DNA from 3 places in the Streptomyces sp. NPDC037203 genome. Region 1 is predicted to be linked to each of the others. Evidence: riboswitches for the same ligand, from Rfam matches in the RefSeq annotation. Region 1 holds a riboswitch; each other region holds the start of a gene.

Region 1 (6,967 bases):
GACCGGACCAGCCGGTGGTGCCGGTCAGCTTCTCGCTGGCGGCCCACAGCCGGGCCGCGACGGCCGGGTCGGCCATGTGGGGCGGGACCGGCTCGCACCGCGGCAGGCCCCGCAGCCCGAAGACCCGCGGCCCCCACAGCTGCCCTCCCTCCACCTCCGGGTCGAGGACGGCACGGACGACGGGCCATGCCCCGGCCTCCTTGCCCTGCACCAGGAGGGCGCAGGGCAGGGCGCGCAGCCGCCGGCCGGGGGTCGTCCCGCAGACCGGTGGGCGGGACGGGGTGAGGGAATCCAGCGCGCCGCCGGGGTGGGCCACCACACTGAGCATCGTGCTGCCGACGGCACGCAGCCGGCGGTCGAGTTCGAAGCCGAAGGACATCTGCGCCAGCTTCGACCGGCCGTAGGTGCGCTTGGGCCGGTAGTCCCGGACCGACTGCAGATCGCCGAGGTCGAGTCGCTCGGACCGCGCCGCGAAGCTTCCCACCGTCACGACACGGGCCGCACGCGCCGCGGACAGCAGTGGAGCGAGCCACCGGGTCAGCGCGAAGTGGCCGAGGTGGTTGGTGCCGAACATCAGCTCGTGGCCGTCCCCGGTCTCCCGGCGCGGCGGGTCGTCGAGCGCGACCCCCGCGTTGTGGACCACCGCGTCGAGACGACCGAGATCCAGCCGGTCCGCGACCGTCCTCAGGGACGACAGATCGGCAAGATCCAGCCGGAGGTGCCGCACCCGCGCGCCGGGAACGCGCGAACGGATCGAGGCCAGGGCGGCCTCCCCTTTCGCGCGGTCCCGGCTGCCGATGACGACGAGGGCGCCGGTGCCGGCGAGCTGCTCCGCGGTGAAGTAGCCGATCCCGGCGTTTCCTCCGGTGACCAGGAAGTTCCTGCCCTCGGCGGACGGCAGCCGGCGGACGTCCCACGGACGGCTCTGAGTTGCGGACGACATGATGACAGGCTCCTTGCGCTCCGAGGTGGCGTGCTCATGGGGAGCAACCTCCGACTCGTCCACGCTCGCAGCCCCCGCCGACATACCGCCGACAGATCACGCTCGCCGCCCACAGATCCCCTACGCGGGCGCGATCGCCGGTGCCGGGCGCGAGGTGCGCCCGGCACCGTGAGATCCGCGGACGGTCCGCGGACGGTCAGGCCCCGGTCAGCTCCGCGCGGACCGTACGCGCGGCGGCGACCAGGTTCTCCAGGGCGGCGCGGGTCTCCGGCCAGCCGCGGGTCTTCAGGCCGCAGTCGGGGTTGACCCACAGCCGCTCCGCCGGGATGGCCCTGAGCCCCGTGCGCAGCAGGGCGGCTGCCTCCCCGGCGCTCGGGACGCGCGGGGAGTGGATGTCGTGGACGCCGGGACCGGCCTCGCGCGGATAGCCGTGGGCGGCCAGCTCGCGGGCGACCTGCATACGGGAGCGGGCCGCCTCCAGGCTGATCACATCGGCGTCGAGATCGTCGATGGCCCCCACGATGTCGCCGAACTCCGCGTAGCACATGTGGGTGTGGATCTGGGTGTCCGGGCGCACCCCGCAGGTGCTCAGCCGGAACGCCTCGGTCGCCCAGTCCAGGTATCCGGGCCGGTCGGCGGCGCGCAGCGGCAGCGTCTCGCGCAGCGCGGGCTCGTCCACCTGGATGACCGAAGTCCCCGCCCGCTCCAGGTCGTTCACCTCGTCCCGCAGGGCGAGTGCCACCTGCCGCGCGGTGTCGGCGAGGGGCTGGTCGTCGCGGACGAAGGACCAGGCGAGCATGGTGACCGGACCGGTGAGCATCCCCTTGACCGGGCGGTCGGTGAGCGACTGGGCGTACGACGTCCAGCGCACCGTCATCGGCTCGGGGCGCGAGATGTCGCCGGCCAGGATCGGCGGCCGGACGTACCTGGTGCCGTACGACTGGACCCAGCCGTGCCGGGTGGCGACGTAGCCGGTGAGCTGTTCGGCGAAGTACTGCACCATGTCGTTGCGCTCGGCCTCGCCGTGCACCAGGACGTCCAGTCCCGCCTTCTCCTGGAAGCCGATCACCTCGCGGATCTCGGCGCGGATGCGCTCCTCGTACCCGGCGGTGTCGATCCGCCCGGCCCTCAAGTCGGCTCGGGCGGCGCGCAGTTCACCGGTCTGCGGGAACGATCCGATCGTCGTCGTGGGCAGCAGGGGCAGCCCGAGCCGGGCCCGCTGGGCGGCGGTGCGCTCGGCGTAGGGCTGCGAGCGGCGGGCGTCGGCCCCGGTGACGGCGGCCGCGCGGGCGCGCACGGCCGGGTCGTGGGTGAGGCGGGAGGAGGCCCGTGCGGCGAGGTCGGCCCGGTTGGCGGACAGCTCGGCGGCGATGGCGCCGGTGCCGAGCGTGAGCCCCTTGGCGAGGGTCGTGAGCTCCGCCGTCTTCTGCTCGGCGAAGGCGAGCCAGCGCCGGATCTGCGGGTCGATGTCGTGCTCGGCGGTCGCGTCGAGGGGGACGTGCAGCAGGGAGCAGGAGGCCGCGACGTCCACCCGGTCGGCGAGCCCGAGCAGGGTGCCGAGGGTGGCCAGGGCTTTCTCCAGGTCGGCGACCCAGATGTTGCGGCCGTCGACGACGCCCGCGACCAGGCGTTTGCCGGGCAGCCCGCCGACGGCGGCCAGCGCGTCCAGGTTCCGCGCGGCGGCCCCGGTGAAGTCCAGGGCCAGGCCCTCCACCGGCGCCTTCGCGAGCACCGGAAGGGCCTCGCCGAGCCGGTCGAAGTAGGACGCGACCAGCAGCTTCGGCCGGTCGGTGAGGGCGCCGAGGTCGCGGTAGGCGCGCTCGGCGGCGTTCAGCTCCGCCGGGGTGCGGTCCTGTACGAGGGCGGGCTCGTCGAGCTGCACCCAGTCGGCGCCGGCCGCGCGCAGGTCGGCGAGGACCTCGGCGTACACCGGCAGCAGCCGGTCCAGCAGGGTCAGCGGCTCGAAGTCCGCGGGGACGCCGGGCGCGGGCTTGGCCAGCAGCAGATAGGTCACCGGGCCCACCAGGACGGGACGGGCCGCCGCCCCGAGGGCGAGGGCCTCGGTCAGCTCGGCGACCTGCTTGCCGGAGTCGGCCGCGAAGACCGTGTCCGGACCCAACTCGGGCACCAGATAGTGGTAGTTGGTGTCGAACCACTTGGTCATCTCCAGCGGCGCCACCTCCTGGGTGCCGCGCGCCATCGCGAAGTATCCGTCCAGCGGGTCGGCGGCGACGGCCGCCCGGTGCCGGTCGGGGATCGCGCCGACCATGACGGTGGTGTCCAGGACGTGGTCGTAGTACGAGAAGTCGCCGGTCGGCACCTCGTGCAGGCCGGCCGCGGCGAGCCGGCGCCAGGCGGTGGCCCGCAACCCGGTTGCGGTGGAGCGCAGTTCGGCGGCGGTGACGCGGCCCTTCCAGTAGCCTTCGATCGCCTTCTTCAGTTCCCGGCCGGCCCCCTGGCGGGGGTAGCCGTACACGGTGGCCCGTGCTGCCGCGGTCGCGGACTCGGTGGTCACGGAGATCTCCTTCGCGAGATGAATCCCTGAGATCCCGACGGCGGGACGAGAGCGCGAAGGGGTGACGGACCGTACGGCACGGCAGCGCGGCCGTCCGCTCGGTCATGTTCGCCGACCCGCCCTCGAGGTCACCGGGATGTCCGCGCACGGGACGTCCCGCGCACGGGCAGATGGCAGGTCTTCGGACTCGCGGGCACGTCCTCAGGACACGAGGACACCTACTGGCCGTCGCTTCCCAGACCCTGTTCACCGGGTCCAGTGCGTATGACGGCGGTCGTTCCCGCTCACCGCTGCGGGGCAGTCCCGGATTCCCACCGGGTTCCCTCTTGCGACGCTCCCGCCTGGCGGACGGGGCGAACCAGCTGCACCGGCCACCCTACGGGGCGCAGAGCGCGCGTGGTGGATCACGTCCGGCATCCGGATGCCGATTCGAGACAGATTCGAGGCCGGGTCGGCTCTCGTCCGCCGGGCTCTGTGCCCCGCGGTGCGGCGGCACACGCCGGGGGATCGCGGCCGAGGTGCCGGTGTACGGCGAGGCGGGAAGCGCCGCACACGCGCTTCCCGCCCTTGACTTCCCGCGGCCGCCCGAACCGTCCGCGTGCGCACCGCGCAGAAACACCGCCGGTCGCCGTACGTGTCGACGGCCAAGGCGAGCGCGCAGTTCCGGGCCCTGGCCGCCGGTTTCGCCGGGTCCTCGGCCGTTGGCTTCGTCCGGTTCCTGGCCGTTGGCTTCGTCCGGTCCTCGGCCCCCGGCCTCGCCCGCTCCCGGCCGACGCTTCGACCCCGGCGCGCGCCTCGTCGCCGCCGTCTCCTCCCCGGCCCCCGCTCGGGCAGCCCGCGACCGGATCGTCACCGGTCGGCAACGCGGGCGGCGGTCCGCCGATCACTGCGCGTGGAGCGCCCACCTGCTGCCGTCGACGGTCTCCGAGCCCGGCAGCGCGATCAGTTCGGGCTTGAACAGCGGCGGCGCGCCCATCGCGGGCTCCCAGGTCGCCAGCTTCTCGTCCTGGGGGACCTCGATGCGGCGGCCCTTGGCGAGATCGGTGACCACTCGCACCAGCAACCGCACGCCGAGCGGGGCGAGATGCTCGCGCCACAGGGACTCCGCGGTCGAGCCCGGCGGCACGAACAGGTGCTCCTGCGCGGCGATCGGGCCCCCGTCGGTGCGCTCGGTGAGGTGGTAGACGCTGCCGCCCGTCACCTTGTCGCCGTCGCGGATCGTCCACCGGATCGCGTCCCGCCCGCGGTGCAGCGGCAGCAGACTGGGGTGGTAGCCGATGGCCGCGACGGCGGCACGGGCACGCGTCTGGCGGCCGATGAAGGCGTGCGAGTGCGCGGCGACGATCAGGTCCACCCCGTCCGGGACATGCCGCGCGCGCAGCTCGGCCGAATCCGTCCAGGGCACGCCCCTCGGATACGCCCACGCCCGCAGCCGGTCCCAGGACAGCGCGCTCGCCTCGTCGCTGTGCCCCTTGCGCAGCCGGGGGGCGGCCACGCCCGCGATCCGGTGCCCTTCCTCCTCCAGGGCGTCCGCGACCTGCACCGCGAACGCCCCCTGTCCCGAAAGGTAGATGTTCACTTCGTTGCCGCCTCCTTCATCGAGCGGGGGTCGGGCCGAAACCGCACCGGCAGCGTGGAGAACCCGGTCAGGAAGTTCGACCGGATGCGCAGCGCCTCGCCGGTCTGCTCGAAGCCGCTGGTGAAGTCCCGTAGTGCCAGAAGCAGTTCGGCAATCTCCACCCTGGCCAGGTAGGAGCCGAGGCAGAAGTGCGGGCCGTAGCCGAAGGCCAGGTGCTTGTTCGGGGTGCGGCCGAGGTCGAACTCGCCGGGACGGTCGAAGACCCGCTCGTCCCGGTTGCCGGAGGCGTGCCAGAGCGTGACGATCTCGCCGGGCCGCAGCCGGACCCCGTGCACCTCGGTCTCGCGGACCACGGTGCGGCCGAAGTGCAGGGTCGGGGACGCCCAGCGCAGCACCTCGTCCACCGCGGTGTCGACGGCGACCTCGCCGTCCTTGAGCCGCCGCCACTGTCCGGGCCGCCGCGCGAGGGTGCGCACGCCGTCGATCATCGTCAGCCGGCTGGTCTCGTCGCCGCCGATGATCAGGCTGTAGCAGTTGAGCACGATGTCCTCGTCGGACAGCGGCACCCCGTCGATCGAGCTTGCCACCAGCATGCTGATCACGTCGTCGCCCGGCGCCGCCCGCCGCTCCTCGACCATGTCCATGAAGTACAGCAGGATCTCGTTCCGGGCCATCTCCGAGTCGACCTCGTCGGCGTCCGCGCTGTCGGCCGACAGCGCCGCCTTGGTCAGGGTGAGCAGATAGTCCCGGTCCTGCTCGGGCACGCCGAGCAGGCTGGAGATCGTGGTCATCGGGATCCGGCCGGCGATGTCCTCGGCGAAGTCGCAGCCGCCCCGCTCGACCGCCTCGCGGATCAGCCGCCGGGTGTTGGCCCGCACCGCCGCCGCGACCTCGCCGAGCACCCGCGGCGAGAGCACCCGCTGGAGGATCTTGCGCAGCTCGTTGTGGCGGTGCCCGTCGGTGACGGCCAGCATCCGCCCGGCTCCCGCGTCACCGCCGCCCAGCAGCGTGACCAGCACGTTGCCGCGCTCGGAGGTGAGATGCAGGTCGTCCCGGTAGGCGGCCATGATGTCGTCGTGGCGGGAGAGCACCCAGAACCCGCGACGGCCGCCCCTCGGGGGGTTCCAGTGCACCGGGGCGGTGTCCCGCAGGGTGCGCCAGAACCCGTCGAGGTCGTGCTCCACGAAGGTGTCCGGGTCGCCCAGATCCACGGTGTCCGGTGCCGGGGAGTCCACGGTGCCGGGTGCCGGAGTGCCCGCGGTGTCCGCTGCCGGGGTGCCCACGGTCACCATTCCGTGCGCCAGAACCGGCGCGGCCGGAACGGGTAGGTGGGCAGCGGCACGCGGTGGCTCGCCTCTCCCTGGTGGAGCGCGCCGAAGTCCACCCGGTGGCCGTTCACCCAGGCGGCGGCGAGCGCGGACAGCGCCCGGTCGTCGTCCGGGGCAGCCGGTACGATCCCGTCCTCGCCCCGCGGCAGGGACTCCGCGTCCACCTGCGGCGCGGCAGCGGTCGCGACGGCCGGACCGCCCGCGGAGCCGGCGGACAGCGCCTCGATCAGCTCCTCGCGGCTGCGCACCACGGCCGCCCACCGGCGGTCCATCGCCCTGCGGCCCAGGTTGAGGCTGAAGCACACGTCGTCGAGGCGCAGACCGGGGTCGGCCAGCAGCCGGTCCCGCAGCCGGGCGCGCTGCCGTGCCAGCGCCTCGTCGTCCAGCGCGGACAGGGTGGCGAGGCGCGGCCTGCCGACGGCCTCGGGAGCACGACCGGCGAGCTCCGGGGCCTCTTCGAGCACCAGGTGCCCGTTGTAGCCGCCGCCACCGATCGCGGTGATCCCGGCCCGGCGGACCCCGGCCCGCGGTGCCCAGTCCGCCGGCTCCAGTTGCGGCACGAACGGAGTGCTGGGGAAGTCGATCTCCGGGTCGGGGTCCGT
Region 2 (6,967 bases), 580 kb from region 1:
ACGTGGTCTGCGCCGCCGCGGGCTCCCCGCGTACGGCACGTGACGTGCTCGTGCGGGGGTTTTGGCCGGCATCCGGGTGCAGGTCGCATGGGAACCACTCTCCGGGGCGTCCGCGCTTGTGGGGGCAGTGTGAGGAGTCTCCCCGCACCCGGCGCTGAAACGGCCCTGCATAGGCCGGGCCATGCGGGATATGCGGGAGTACGTGGGAGCCCCGGCCCTGGGGCGCCGCAGCGCAACGGAAGGAACGAACCTCGTGGGCATCATCGCCTGGATCCTGATCGGCCTCATCGCGGGCGCCATCGCGAAGGCACTGACCCCCGGCAAGGACCCGGGCGGCTGCCTGGTGACGATGCTGATCGGCATCGTGGGCGGGCTGCTCGGCGGCTGGCTGGGCAAGGTGATCTTCGGCGTCCACTCGATCAACGGCTTCTTCAGCCTCTCGACCTGGATCGCCGCGATCGTGGGTTCCGTGATCGTACTGCTGCTCTACCGCGTGCTGACGGGACGCTCGCGCTGACCGCGCGTGCAGGAGGCGGCCCCCGCGGGGGCCGCCTCTTTTGTGTGAGCGGGTGGTCTTCGTGCGGCGGGTCCCCGTGCAGGTGCCCAAGGTCGTCCCGGCGGGATCAGCGGGCCGGCGCGGGGCAGCGGGCCCGGCGGCACGGTCGGCCCCATGTGCGCGGCACCCGGTCCTGGCGGGTGCCCCGCATCCCATGACGTCTTCATGGAGCCGACCGAACCGTCCGGGTTCCGGGCGCACGTCCCGTCGCACCGGCCGTCCCACGTGGGCCGGGTGCACGCTGCTGCCGCTTCTCGTCATCACCGCTCAGGGCGACAACCTGGCCGGGGACGGCTGCAGCGGGATGCCGCTCGTCCACGTGCCCACCGGCGTCAGCTCACCGTGCGGGCCCACGAAGCGGGGACCGATGTGACCGGTGTGAGGGGGGAGTTGGGCCTGAGCACCGTCAACGGTGATGACACCGTGCAGGACTCGAGCACGGAGGGGGCCCGCCAGCGCCTGGTGGCCCGTGGCGGGTCCGTCCGCGCGGTCGGCCTGGCGGCGCGTGGCGTGGCCGCCGGGACGGTCGACGGCGATGTCGGCCTGCGGTGCGCGAACTCGCCCGGCACGCTCGACGGCGTGACCCGCAACGGGTCGGTGGGGGTGACCCTACTGGCGGGCGCCCCTCAGTAACGGCCGCTCCCCCGCGGGCATTCCGGCCGCCGGTACCGGCTGGCTCTGCGCACCGTCAACGGCGGCACCGGGGTCCGCGGCGGCTGAGGCTCCCACCCCGACGGTGGTCAGCCACCATCGCCGAGCCGGGCGGCCCACCTCTGCTCCACCCTGGCCAGCCGCCAGTACGCCAGCGCCGCCGCCCACACGACCACGAACAGGCCGACGATGACGTACCCCACGTTGTCCAGGTCCAGCCCGGCGATCCAGCCGGTCACCGCGTCGCTCAGATCGAGCTTCTGGTGCAGCACCCCGACCAGTTCGATGGTGCCGATCAGGAAGGCGACGGCGATGGACAGGCCGGTGATGGTGAGGTTGTAGAACACCTTGCGCACCGGGTTGGAGAACGCCCACTGGTAGGCGAAGTTCATGAAGGTGCCGTCGAGCGTGTCGAACAGGCTCATCCCCGCCGCGAACAGCAGCGGCAGGCACAGGATCGCGTACCACGGAAGCCCGGCCGCGGCACCGCTGCCCGCCATCACCATCAGGGTGACCTCGGTCGCGGTGTCGAAGCCGAGACCGAACAGGAAGCCCAGCGGGAACATCTGACCGGGCCGGGTGATCGACTTGGTGACGCGGCCCAGGAAGCGGTTCATGAACCCCCGCGAATCCAGGTGCTGTTCGAGGGCGGCCTCGTCGTACGTGCCCGCTCGCATCGCGCGGAAGACCCGCAGGATGCCGGCGAGCGCCACGAGGTTGAGCGCCGCGATGAGGTAGAGGAAGGTCCCGGAGACGGTGGTGCCGACGACACCGAGGGTCTGGTGGGTGCGGGAGTCGTCGTCGAGCAGGGTGCCGGCGAGCTGTGCGCCTCCCGCGACCAGGGCCGCCAGGACGACCACCACGCTGGAGTGGCCGAGCGCGAACCAGAAGCCGACCGACACCGGCCGCTTGCCGTCGGCCATCAGCTTGCGGGTGGTGTTGTCGATCGCGGCGATGTGATCGGCGTCGAAGGCGTGCCGCATGCCCAGCGTGTACGCGGTCACCCCGAGACCGATCCCGAACGCCTTGGATCCGACCTCGTAGTGCCCCGGTACGACCAGCAGGAACAGGATGCCGAACGCGACGACGTGCAGGGCGGCGATCACCGTCAGCAGTCCGGCGGTACGGACGGTGTCCTCGCGCCGCCAACGAAAACGGGTCGACTCTGTGGGCAGGGTCATACGGTCACGCTCCAGCACCTCGTGGATCTCTTCGTGAAGTGCCGTGGCCGGTCTCCTGGCTTACGGGTGTGTGCGTGTCCGTCCCGGCCTTCCCGTCCGCCGGGCGGCGGACAGTGACCATGCACAACTGGGACGGATACTCCCCGATCACAGTGGCGAGGGCCGCTCCGGTCTGAACCCCGCGAAGGGTTGTCACCGGTCTTCCCGAACACCACGGCCCGCCCACCGTAGGACCGACCACCCACTGCCGCCCAGCCGTACGGTCGTTCAGGTATCCAAGATCACATCTTCGCGCTGGATCGACACCGTCTTCCGGCACGCCCTGACGGTGCGGCGAAGGCGGACATTTTGCCCAACCTTCATCGCGCGCGGGAGTGCCGGACGGGCGTTCAGGCGCCGGTGTGCTCGGCCGCCCGCCGAGCGCGTTCACGCCGGTAGGACTCCGCGCGGGCGAGGTAGTCCCGGTGTTCCAGCTCGGGGTCCGGCGGCAGGTCCGGCTCGTCGGTGGTGGCGAAGAACTGGACCAGGGCCTCGTTCGAGTCCACGGCCAGATCTCCGGAGCGGGCGAACATGCCCGACTCGTGGCGGGCGACGGCCTCGTCCAGGGTGGCGGCCGGGTCGGGGCCGACCGCGCGGCTGACGGCGTGCGCGAGTTCCGCGCCGTCCAGCATCGCGAGATTGGCGCCGTGGCCGCCGAAGGGCGCCATCAGGTGGGCCGCGTCGCCGATCAGGGTGACGCCGGGGACGTGTTCCCAGGTGAGCGGCGCGGGCAGCGCCCAGAAGGCCCGCGGCACGTAGTCGCCGTCATTGCGGACGATCAGCGCGCGCATGGCCTGCGACCAATGCCCGAACTCCCGTACGAGATGGGCGCGGACGCTCTCCCGGTCGGTGAGGTCCACGCCCGCTCCGACATGCCAGTCCGGTGCGGCCCGGAACGCGATGTAACCGCGGACCACGCCGTCGCCGTTGCGCTGGAGGATCACCGCGCGGCCGTCGTTGTCGTTGGCGAACATGTGGCCGGCGCCGACGATCTCGGCGACCTCGGGGTGGCGCGAGTCGACCTCGTCGTACCGGGCGTCCAGGAAGCAGACTCCGAGGTGCCGCGGGGTGGCGTCGCTGACGAGGGGACGGACCTTGGACCACGCCCCGTCGGCGCCGATCACCAGGTCGGCCTCCGCGCCGGTGCCGTCCGCGAACTCCATGCGGTGGCGGCCGTCGCCGAGCGGGGTCACGCCGACGAGCCGGTGGCCCCAGCGGACGGTGCCGGGCCGCAGGTGGTCGTGGATCATGCGGCGCAGCCGGCCGCGGTCGATCTCCGGCGCGGCCACGTCGCCGGGCCGGGGGGTGAACTCCGCCAGCACCGTGCCGTGGTGGTCGCGGCGGGTACTGGCCTGCCCCTCCGGCCGGGCCTCCGCCATGAAGGTGTCCAGCAGCCCGGCGTCCTCGAGGGCGATCTGTCCGGAGTCGGCGTGCAGGTCGAGCGTGCCGCCGGTGTCGCGGGAGTCCACGGCGCAGTCGGCGTCGTACACGGTGACCTCGATGCCGTGCCCTTGCAGGACGCGGGCACAGGTCAGTCCGGCGGGCCCGCCGCCGATCACGCAGATCCGGGGTGTGCTGTTCGTCATCGGGACCTCTTCCTCGGGTGGCGCGGGTCGCGAACGCGTCGCGACAGCACCCTCCTGGGTGCAACCGCTAAAAAAGCGTAACAGGTCAACTTTCTAATCGAGTCCACGAACGGGGTAGAGTGTCGGCGTGACCGAGATGGGGCGCCGAGAGCGCAAGAAGGCAGCCACCCGCCAGGCCCTCGCGGACGCGGCACTGCGCCTGTTCTCCGAGCGGGGCTACGACGAGGTCGGGGTGCGCGAGATCGCCGACGCGGCCGACGTCTCCGTGACGACGCTGTTCAAGCACTTCCCCGACGGCAAGGAGGCGCTGGTCTTCGACCAGGACGTGGACCGGGAGGCGGCCCTGGTCGCGGCGGTCCGCGAGCGTCCCGCCGGGCAGTCCGTACCGCGGGCCCTGCACCGGATGCTGCTGGGCGAGCATTCCCGGCGGGTCCACGCCGACCCCCGGTTCGACGACTTCCTGCGCCTGGTCGACACCACTCCGGCGCTGCGCGAGTACGCCCGCAGGATGTGGCTGCGGCACGAGCACGCGCTGGCCGCGGCGATCGCCGAGGACGCCGGGCTGCCCGCCGACGATCCCGGCTGCCGGGCGCTGGCCCACTTCGCGCTGGAGGCGCCCGTGCTGGTCCGCGGCTCCCGCGACCCCGACGCCGCCCTCGGCCGGGTCTTCGACCTGCTCGCCGACGGCTGGACCGGCGAGCGCGCCGACTGACCCGGCGGCGGCCGGGCGGGGGACGCAGACCGGGCGGGCGCGGCGAGCGCGGCCTAGGTTGGGGGCAGGGCACCGGCGGCAGCGGGCACGAGGAGCGGCGAGATGGCGGCACCAGTGGATCACGCGGCCCTGTTCGCGGCCGTACCGACTCCGTGCCTGGTGCTGGGCCCGGATCTGGTGATCGTGGACGTCAACCGCGCCTATCTGGAGGCCACCGGCCGCACACGGGACGACCTGGTGGGCCAGCATATCTTCCAGGCGTTCCCGGAGAACCCCGACGATCCGGAATCCGACGGCGTGCGGAACATGAACGCCTCCCTGCACCGGGTGCTGGCCACCCGCAGATCCGACACGATGCCGCTCCAGAAGTACGACATCCCCGCCCCGCACCGGCCCGGCATGTTCGAGGAGCGCTGGTGGTCCCCGGTGAACACCCCGGTGTGCGGCCCGGACGGAGAGGTGGCGTGGATCATCCACCGGGGCGAGGACGTGACCGCGTTCGTCAAGGCCCGCCGGGCCGCCGATCCCGCGGGCGCCCGAGTGCCCCGGAGCCCGGCGGCGGCCGAGTCGCTGGAGGCGGAGCTGTACGCGCGGGCGCGGGAACTCCAGCGGCTGAACGAGGAGCTGCGCCAGGCCCACACCCGCGAACGCGAGGTCGCCGTCACCTTGCAGGAGGCCATGCTGCGCACCCCCGATCTGGCCCATCACACCGAGGACGTGGTGGTGCGCTACCAGCCGGCGGTGGGGTCCCTGAACGTGTGCGGCGACTGGTACGACGTCGTGGACATCCCCCCGGACCAGCTGGCGCTGGCGGTGGGCGACGTCATCGGCCACGGCCTCCAGGCCGCCGCGGTCATGGGCATGCTGCGCAGCGCCCTGTCGGCGGCCGTGCGTGCCCTGCCGCGCCCCGCGCAGGCGCTGGAGGTGCTGGGGCTGTACGCCCGGTCGATCGACGACGCCCTGGGCACGACCGCGGTCAAGACCATCGTGGACCGGCGGAGCCGGCTGATCACCTACAGCAGCGCCGGGCACCCGCCCCCGGTGCTGGTGAAGGGTGACGGCACGACCGAGCTGCTGGACCAGGCGACCGACCCGCCGCTGGGCGCGCGCCCGCAGCATGTGCCCCGCCCGCAGGCCAGCCTCCCGTACAAGCAGGGCGACACGCTGGTGCTCTACACCGACGGGCTGATCGAGCGCCGCGACGAGGACATCGACACCGGTCTGAACCGGCTGAGGGATGTCCTCGCCGAGTGCGGCCGTCTCGGGCCCGAGCGGCTGGCCGACACCGTGCTGGCCCGGCTCGGCGTGGCCGGCGGCGGCCGGGACGACGTCGCCCTCGTTGTCGTACGGCTCTAGTCCGGGCGACACCCCCTGCTCAGAAGTACCCCTCCTGCGCGGAGAAGCCCCGCTCCCGCGCTCCCGGCAGCGGGCCCGTTCCCGCACACTCCGCCGTCTTTGGGAGGCGGCGGACCGCGTAGATCGTGGTGTCGTCGGCCAGCCGGCGCCCGCTGTGCCGGAGCACGCCGTCACGGACGCGGCGGACCAGGGGGCCGGGCGCGGCGCAGTCCGGATCGGCGGCGACCGCGGCGGCGACATCGCCGTACAGGTCGTAGAACTCGCCCTTGCGGTCACGGGCCTCGGTCACCCCGTCGGTGACCAGCAGCAGCGTCTCCTCCGGCGCGAGCGGTACCCGGTGGGTCGGCGGCAGCCCGCCGACGAGATCGCCGAGGCCGAGCGGCACCCCGTCCCCCGCGGGCAGCTCGCGTACCCCGTGCGGCCCGACCGCGAGCGGCGCCTCGTGCCCGAAGTCGACGACATCGACCGTTCCGGGTGTGTCCCTGGAGAAGGCGACGAGCACGGCCGTGGCGAACCGGTCGAGGTCCTCCCGGCCGACCGCGGCGGTGTGCACCCGGTGCCGCAGTATCCGGAGCTCCAGCCGCTCGGCGACCGTCCGGAGGTCGTTCTCGTGGTAAGCGCTCTCGCGGAAGCTGCCGAGCAGTGCGGCCGCCGCCTCCACCGCGCCGAGTCCCTTGCCCTGCACGTCGCCGACGAGGACACGGGTACCGTAGGGGCCGGGCTGGACGTCGTAGAAGTCACCCCCGACCTGCGCCTCGACGTCCGCGGCGAGATACACGCCGGCCTGCTCCAGACCGGCCCAGCGTTCGGGCAGCGGGCGCGGTACGGCACGTACCGTGGTCTCCGCGATGTCCTGCATGCGCAGCATGCGCCGCTGCTGCCGCAC
Region 3 (6,967 bases), on a different contig from region 1:
CAGGCCCTCGATGCACGCGGCGAAGCAGATCAGGTTCAGCAGGAAGCGCCGGCGGTCCGACCGCGTCTCCAGCCGGTCGATCGTGTCCACCGAGTCGATCCATTTGAAGCAGAACTCGGCCTTCTCGCGGATCGAGGGGATGTTCTCGACCGCCGCGAACGCCGCCGCGCGGTCCTCCGGATCGGGCAGGTAGGTGTCCAGCAGCGTCAGATAGAACTGGACGTGCACCGCCTCCTCGAACAGCTGACGGCTCAGGTACAGCCGCGCCTCGGGGGAGTTGATGTGCTTGTACAGCGTCAGCACCAGGTTGTTCGCGACGATCGAGTCCCCCGTCGCGAAGAACGCGACCAGGCGGCCGATCAGGTGCTGCTCGGCCGGGCTGAGCTTCGCGAGGTCGGCGACGTCCGAGTGGAGGTCGACCTCCTCCACGGTCCAGGTGTTCTTGATGGCGTCCCGGTAGCGCTCGTAGAAGTCCGGGTAGCGCATCGGGCGGAGCGTCAGCTCGAAGCCGGGATCGAGCAGGTTCTGGTTGCGGGTCATCGCTTTCGGCGCGAAGCGCCGTCCTCCAAGTGGGTGGTCGGGTGGCGGGCGGGAATTACTGGCAGGCTTCGCAGGACTCGGGGTTCTCCAGGGAGCAGGCGACGGCGTCGGGGTCCGCGGCCTGCTGGACGGGGATGGCCTGCTGCGCCCGGGCGGCGCGGGCGATCCGGGTCGCCGGGCGCGAGCGCAGGTAGTACGTCGTCTTCAGCCCGGACTTCCAGGCGTACGCGTACATCGAGGAGAGCTTGCCGATCGTCGGCGTCTCCATGAACAGGTTCAGGGACTGCGCCTGGTCGAGGAACGGGGTGCGCGCCGCCGCCATGTCGATCAGACCGCGCTGCGGGATCTCCCACGCCGTGCGGTACAGCGCCCGCACCTCCTCGGGGATCCACGCGAAGCCCTGCACCGAGCCGTTGGACTCGCGCAGCGCCTCGCGGGTGCGCGCGTCCCAGACGCCCAGCTCCTTGAGTTCCTGCACCAGGTAGGAGTTGACCTGGAGGAACTCACCGGACAGCGTCTCGCGCTTGAACAGGTTGGACACCTGCGGCTCGATGCACTCGTAGACGCCCGCGATGGAGGCGATGGTGGCCGTCGGCGCGATCGCCAGCAGCAGCGAGTTGCGCATGCCCACCCGCGCGATCCGGGTCCGCAGCGCCGCCCAGCGCTCGGGCCAGGTCTCCTGGACGCCGTAGTGGTCGGGGTGCAGCACACCGCGCGCGGTACGGGTCTTCTCCCAGGCCGGCAGCGGGCCGGTGCGCTCGGCGAGGTCGGCGGACGCCTCGTACGCGGCGAGCATGATCCGCTCGGCGATCCGGGTGGACAGCGCCTTCGCCTCGGGCGAGTCGAAGGGCAGCCGCAGCTTGAAGAAGACGTCCTGGAGGCCCATCGCGCCGAGGCCCACCGGGCGCCACCTGGCGTTGGAGCGGCCCGCCTGCTCGGTCGGGTAGAAGTTGATGTCCACCACGCGGTCGAGGAAGGTGACGGCCGTGCGGACGGTCTCGTCGAGCCGCTCCCAGTCGATGTCACCGTCGGCCACGAACGCGCCGAGGTTGACGGAGCCCAGGTTGCAGACGGCCGTCTCGCCGTCGTTGGTGACCTCCAGGATCTCCGTGCAGAGGTTGGAGGAGTGGATGACCTGGCCCGGCTCGGCGGTCTGGTTTGCGGTGCGGTTGGCGGCGTCCTTGAACGTCATCCAGCCCTGGCCGGTCTGCGCGAGGGTGCGCATCATGCGGCCGTACAGCTCACGGGCCGGCATGGTCTTCCTCGCCAGGCCCTTGCGCTCCGCCGCGCGGTAGGCGGCGTCGAACTCCGCGCCGTACAGGTCCACCAGCTCGGGTACGTCCGCCGGGGAGAACAGCGACCACTGCTCGTCGGCGTTGACCCGGCGCATGAACTCGTCCGGCACCCAGTGCGCCAGGTTCAGGTTGTGCGTACGGCGCGCGTCCTCACCGGTGTTGTCCCGCAGCTCCAGGAACTCCTCGATGTCGGAGTGCCAGGTCTCCAGGTACACCGCCGCCGCGCCCTTGCGCCGGCCGCCCTGGTTCACCGCGGCCACCGAGGCGTCCAGGGTCTTCAGGAACGGCACGATGCCGTTGGAGTGCCCGTTGGTGCCGCGGATCAGCGAACCGCGGGCGCGGATACGGGAGTACGACAGACCGATGCCGCCCGCGTGCTTGGAGAGCCGGGCGACCTGGTGGTAGCGGTCGTAGATGGAGTCCAGCTCGTCCAGCGGGGAGTCGAGGAGGTAGCAGGACGACATCTGGGGGTGCCGGGTGCCGGAGTTGAACAGCGTGGGGGAGGAGGGCAGGTAGTCGAGCCGGCTCATCAGCCGGTACAGCGCGGCCACCTCGTCCACGGAGCGCGCCGAGTCGTCCTCGGCGAGGCCGGCGGCGACGCGCAGCATGAAGTGCTGGGGTGTCTCGATGACCTGGCGGGTGATCGGGTGGCGCAGCAGGTAGCGGCTGTGCAGGGTGCGCAGGCCGAAGTAGCCGAAGCGGTCGTCGGCGGCCCGGTCGACGAGCTGGTCCAGCCGGGCGGCGTGCACGCGCACGAACTCGGCGGTCCGGTCGGCGATGAGCCCCTCGCGGTGCCCGACGGCGACCGACTCGGTGAAGGACGTCACGCCCTGCGAGGCGGCCTCGGCGCGGATGGAGAGGGTCAGCAGCCGGGCGGCGAGCCGCGAGTACGCCGGGTCCTCGGAGATCAGGCCGGCCGCGGCCTCGGTCGCGAGCTCGCGCAGCTCCGCCTCGTCGGCGTGGGCCGAGCGGCCGCGCAGCGCGGCGGCCGCGACCCGGCCGGGGTCGGCGTCGGGGAGGTCCCCGGTCAGCTCGGTCAGGGTCCGCAGCAGTGCGGCACCGGGACCGTCGTTCTCCAGGCCCTTGGCTGAAGCCGGTTCGGCTGGCGCGATGGTCACGTGGGGCTCTCCCTCGCTCGGCACGGGGCCTGGCGGAGGGCAGGGGGCAGCCACGAGCGCACACGGCGTCGCGTCCACCGGCCCACTCCACGAGGCCCGGACGTCTCAGAGCACCCGGTCCGGTGGGCCGGGTGCGCTGCCGGCAGGTCCTCGGACTGACTCCTGTGCGCGGATACGCACAAGTACACCGTTGCGGGACAGTTCCGGATTCGCACCGGATTCCCCTGCGACGACAGCGACCATGAGCATACATCTAGTGCCGGGCTGCCGTGTCACCCCCAGATGTTGTGTCGCCCTGGTGTCAGAGCGTCAACTTGTAGGTGATGAGGGTGACGTCGTCCAGCTCCGGGGCGGGGTTCCAGTCCCGCTCGGGCGTGCGCACGAACCCGAGACGTTCGTAGAGCCGGTGGGCGCTGTGCATGGTGCGCTGGCTGGAGAGGACGACGGACGAGCACCCCGCGGTGCCCCGAGCACGGTCGACACAGGCGCGCACGAGGGCTTCGCCGGTGCCCCTGCCACGTGCCTCGCGCCGCACTGCCAGCGCCCGGATCTCGGCCTCCGTGGGCCGCGCGATGTCGGCGACGGGGCCGCCCGAGGGGACGAAGGTCACGCCGCCGGCAAGGCGGTCCCCCAGCACGGCGACGAGGATCTCGGCGGAGGCGGCTCGCGCGGCCACGTCCTTGAGTACGGGGAGGTACGGGTCGCTCTCGCCGAAGTCGAGGTGGCCGTCGAGGAGGTAGGCCTCGGCCGTGAGCTCGCCGAGTTCGTCGTACTCGGCCGGGTCGGCGGGGCGGATGCGGATGTCCATGCAGGCGAGTGTGCACGGCAACGGGCCGCCGGAGCAGGTGCTTTCCGGCGGCCCGTGGGCGGTTGTCGTGTGCGGAGACGGTCAGTGGCTGGTGCCCGCCGTGGCCGGCGGCAGCTCCACCTGGACGCCCGGATCGCCCGCGTCCGCCGTGTAGTCCTCGGGACGGGTCTCGTCGATGCCCTCGGGGGCCTTCACGGCCTTCAGGACGACGGTCAGCACGACCGTGACGAGGACGTTGAGCACGAACGCCGTCATGCCGATGTAGCCGATCTGGCCGATGCCCGGAATGTCGTCGGCGGAGCCGCCGAAGTGCTTCTGGGTGGGGGAGGCGACACCGTACGCGGCGAGGGTGCCGTAGACCATGCCGACCGCCCAGCCCGCGAGCAGCGCCCAGCGGTGGAACCAGCGGGTGAACAGGCCGCCGACCAGGGCCGGGAAGGTCTGCAGGATCCAGATGCCGCCGAGCAGCTGGAAGTTGATGGCGACCGTCTTGTCCATGCCGAGCACGAAGACCAGCGCGCCGACCTTCACCAGCAGCGACACGAACTTGGAGACCTGCGCCTCCTGCTTCGGCGTGGCGTCCGGCTTGATGAAGTCCTTGTAGATGTTGCGGGTGAACAGGTTCGCCGCCGCGATCGACATGATCGCCGCCGGCACCAGCGCGCCGATGCCGATCGCCGCGAACGCCACACCGGTGAACCAGTCCGGGAACATGTCCTCGAACAGCTGCGGGATCGCCAGCTGCCCGTTGGTGACCTTCACCCCGGCCGCGATCGCCATGAAGCCCAGCAGCGCCAGCAGGCCCAGCATCAGGGAGTACAGCGGCAGGATCGTGGTGTTGCGGCGGATCACGTTGCGGCTCTTGGAGGAGAGCGTCGCGGTGATCGAGTGCGGGTACATGAACAGCGCGAGCGCGGAACCGAGCGCCAGCGTGGCGTACGTCCACTGCCCGGCGGGCGGCGGCGCGAGCGCCCCGCGCGGCTTGCCGGTGGCCGGGTTGACCTGGCTGAACGCGTGGGCCGCCTTGGCGAAGACGTCGTCGAACCCGCCCAGCTTGATCGGTATGTAGATGATCGCGACCAGGATCACGAGGTAGATCAGCGCGTCCTTGACGAAGGCGATCAGCGCGGGCGCCCGCAGGCCCGAGGAGTAGGTGTACGCCGCGAGCACCGCGAACGCGATCAGCAGCGGCAGGTCCTTCACGAACGCGTTGGTGTCGTCGCCGCCGCCGACGCCCATCACGTCCAGCACCGCCTGGATGCCGACGAGCTGGAGCGCGATGTACGGCATCGTCGCCAGGATGCCGGTCACCGCCACCGCGAGCGACAGCCCCTTCGAGCCGAACCGGCCGCGCACGAAGTCGGAGGTGGTGACGTACCCGTGGCGGTGCGAGACCGACCACAGCCGCGGCAGGAAGGTGAAGATCAGCGGGTACACCAGGATCGTGTACGGCACCGCGAAGAAGCCGGACGCGCCCGCCGCGTAGACCGCCGCCGGTACGGCCACGAAGGTGTACGCCGTGTACAGGTCGCCGCCGAGCAGGAACCAGGTGATCCAGGTGCCGAACGACCGGCCGCCCAGGCCCCATTCGTCCAGCGTGTGCTCGTTCTCGGCGCGGCGCCAGCGCGCGGCGAGGAAGCCCAGGACCGTGACGGCCAGGAAGAAGAAGATGAAGACGCCGAGCGCGACGCCGTTGACTCCGGTCTTCACTGCGCGGCACCCCCCTGCGCGGCACGGCGGGAGCGCTGGTCGTGCTGCCAGAGCTTGTACGCGATCATGGTGAGGGCGGTGGAGATCAGCACCCAGGCCATCTGGTACCAGTAGAAGAACGGGATCCCGATGAACGCCGGATCCGTCTTCGCGTACGAGCCGACCCACAGCATCGCCACGAACGGCGCGACGAGACAGATGCCGATGACCACGCGGAGCGGTGTCACCACCGGTGGTCTCGCTTCGGGCGTTTCAGACATGCTGCGGCTCCGTCCCCTCGTAGATCACCGGTGTAATGAGCAGGCAATCTAGGTGACGGTGTCGTGGCAGAGGAAGACCCTGTCCGCAGGTCGGTATATCGATTCGGCGAAGGCCCGGCCCGCTCCGAACGCGAGGCCCTAGTCCAGCGGGCGCTTGAGCCGGGCGACGAACTTGTACCGGTCGCCCCGGTACACCGAGCGCACCCACTCCACCGGGAGGCCCTCACGGTCCAGCGAGTGCCGGGAGAGCATCAGCATCGGCAGTCCGACGTCGGTGCCGAGCAGACCGGCCTCCCGCGGGGTGGCCAGCGAGGTCTCGATGGTCTCCTCGGCCTCGGCGAGATGGACGTCGTACACCTCGGCGAGCGCGGTGTAGAGGGACGTGTACTTCACCAGCGAGCGGCGCAGCGCGGGGAAGCGCTTGGCGGACAGGTGGGTGGTCTCTATGGCCATGGGCTCGCCGTTGGCCATGCGCAGCCGCTCGATGCGCAGCACGCGCCCGCCGGCGGAGATGTCGAGCAGCCCGGCGAGCCGGTCGTCGGCGGTGATGTAGCCGACGTCCAGCAGCTGCGAGGTCGGCTCCAGGCCCTGGGCGCGCATGTCCTCGGTGTAGGAGGTGAGCTGGAGCGCCTGGGAGACCTTGGGCTTGGCGACGAAGGTGCCCTTGCCCTGGATGCGCTCCAGACGGCCCTCCACGACCAGCTCCTGGAGCGCCTGGCGGACGGTGGTGCGGGAGGTGTCGAACTCCGCGGCCAGCGTGCGCTCCGGCGGGACCGGCGTGCCCGGAGCCTGCGTCTGCGTCATGTCGAGCAGGTGCTTCTTCAGGCGGTAGTACTTCGGCACGCGCGCGGTACGGACGGTCGTGCCGGCCTCGTTCTCCGCACTGCTGACGTCGGTGCTCATGCTCTGCCTTCCCGGCTCCGGATGCCGAAAGCGACCGACATCCCCATCGGCCACGGCTCACATCGTGGCACGGCCTGCCGCGTCAGGACTCCACCCGCGCGCTCCGTGATCCCCCTGTATACCGCCGGGGCCCGAGCTGGTCTAGTCCAACAGGGGTCCCGGCGGGGGGTCCGGCCCCGGCGCCCTAGATCCCCTGCCACTGCGGCTTGTTCGCGTACGTGTGCCGGAAGTAGTCCGCCAGCTTCAGCTTGGACGCGGCCGCCTCGTCCACGACGACCGTGGCGTGCGGGTGCAGCTGGAGCGCCGAGGCCGGGCACACGGCCGCCACCGGCC

Evidence for each region. A riboswitch is a leader RNA that binds a small molecule or an ion and turns the genes downstream of it on or off. The one in region 1 is predicted to bind cobalamin.
Region 2: linked by a shared signal. The riboswitch ahead of nicT (Nickel transporter NicT) and the one ahead of metE (5-methyltetrahydropteroyltriglutamate--homocysteine S-methyltransferase) in region 1 are both predicted to bind cobalamin.
Region 3: linked by a shared signal. The riboswitch ahead of ACZ7EC_RS22020 (ribonucleoside-diphosphate reductase subunit alpha) and the one ahead of metE (5-methyltetrahydropteroyltriglutamate--homocysteine S-methyltransferase) in region 1 are both predicted to bind cobalamin.

The regions. Positions count from the first base shown of each region.
Region 1 covers NZ_JBVJUC010000001.1:780,866-787,832, reverse strand. Annotated here, with positions in the region: gene ACZ7EC_RS03280 (SDR family NAD(P)-dependent oxidoreductase) at 1-943, opposite strand, end outside; gene metE (5-methyltetrahydropteroyltriglutamate--homocysteine S-methyltransferase) at 1,140-3,458, opposite strand; cobalamin riboswitch at 3,626-3,823, opposite strand; gene ACZ7EC_RS03270 (formyltransferase family protein) at 4,342-5,037, opposite strand; gene ACZ7EC_RS03265 (cytochrome P450) at 5,034-6,320, opposite strand; gene ACZ7EC_RS03260 (beta-ketoacyl synthase N-terminal-like domain-containing protein) at 6,323-6,967, opposite strand, start outside.
Region 2 covers NZ_JBVJUC010000001.1:196,008-202,974, forward strand. Annotated here, with positions in the region: gene ACZ7EC_RS00915 (GlsB/YeaQ/YmgE family stress response membrane protein) at 254-517, shown strand; gene ACZ7EC_RS00920 (hypothetical protein) at 980-1,189, shown strand; gene nicT (Nickel transporter NicT) at 1,297-2,388, opposite strand; cobalamin riboswitch at 2,417-2,619, opposite strand; gene ACZ7EC_RS00930 (FAD-dependent oxidoreductase) at 2,778-4,013, opposite strand; gene ACZ7EC_RS00935 (TetR/AcrR family transcriptional regulator) at 4,150-4,725, shown strand; gene ACZ7EC_RS00940 (PP2C family protein-serine/threonine phosphatase) at 4,828-6,081, shown strand; gene ACZ7EC_RS00945 (PP2C family protein-serine/threonine phosphatase) at 6,101-6,967, opposite strand, start outside.
Region 3 covers NZ_JBVJUC010000008.1:68,513-75,479, forward strand. Annotated here, with positions in the region: gene ACZ7EC_RS22015 (ribonucleotide-diphosphate reductase subunit beta) at 1-540, opposite strand, end outside; gene ACZ7EC_RS22020 (ribonucleoside-diphosphate reductase subunit alpha) at 596-2,953, opposite strand; cobalamin riboswitch at 3,078-3,212, opposite strand; gene ACZ7EC_RS22025 (GNAT family N-acetyltransferase) at 3,255-3,761, opposite strand; gene mctP (monocarboxylate uptake permease MctP) at 3,843-5,471, opposite strand; gene ACZ7EC_RS22035 (DUF3311 domain-containing protein) at 5,468-5,731, opposite strand; gene ACZ7EC_RS22040 (GntR family transcriptional regulator) at 5,870-6,634, opposite strand; gene nagB (glucosamine-6-phosphate deaminase) at 6,819-6,967, opposite strand, start outside.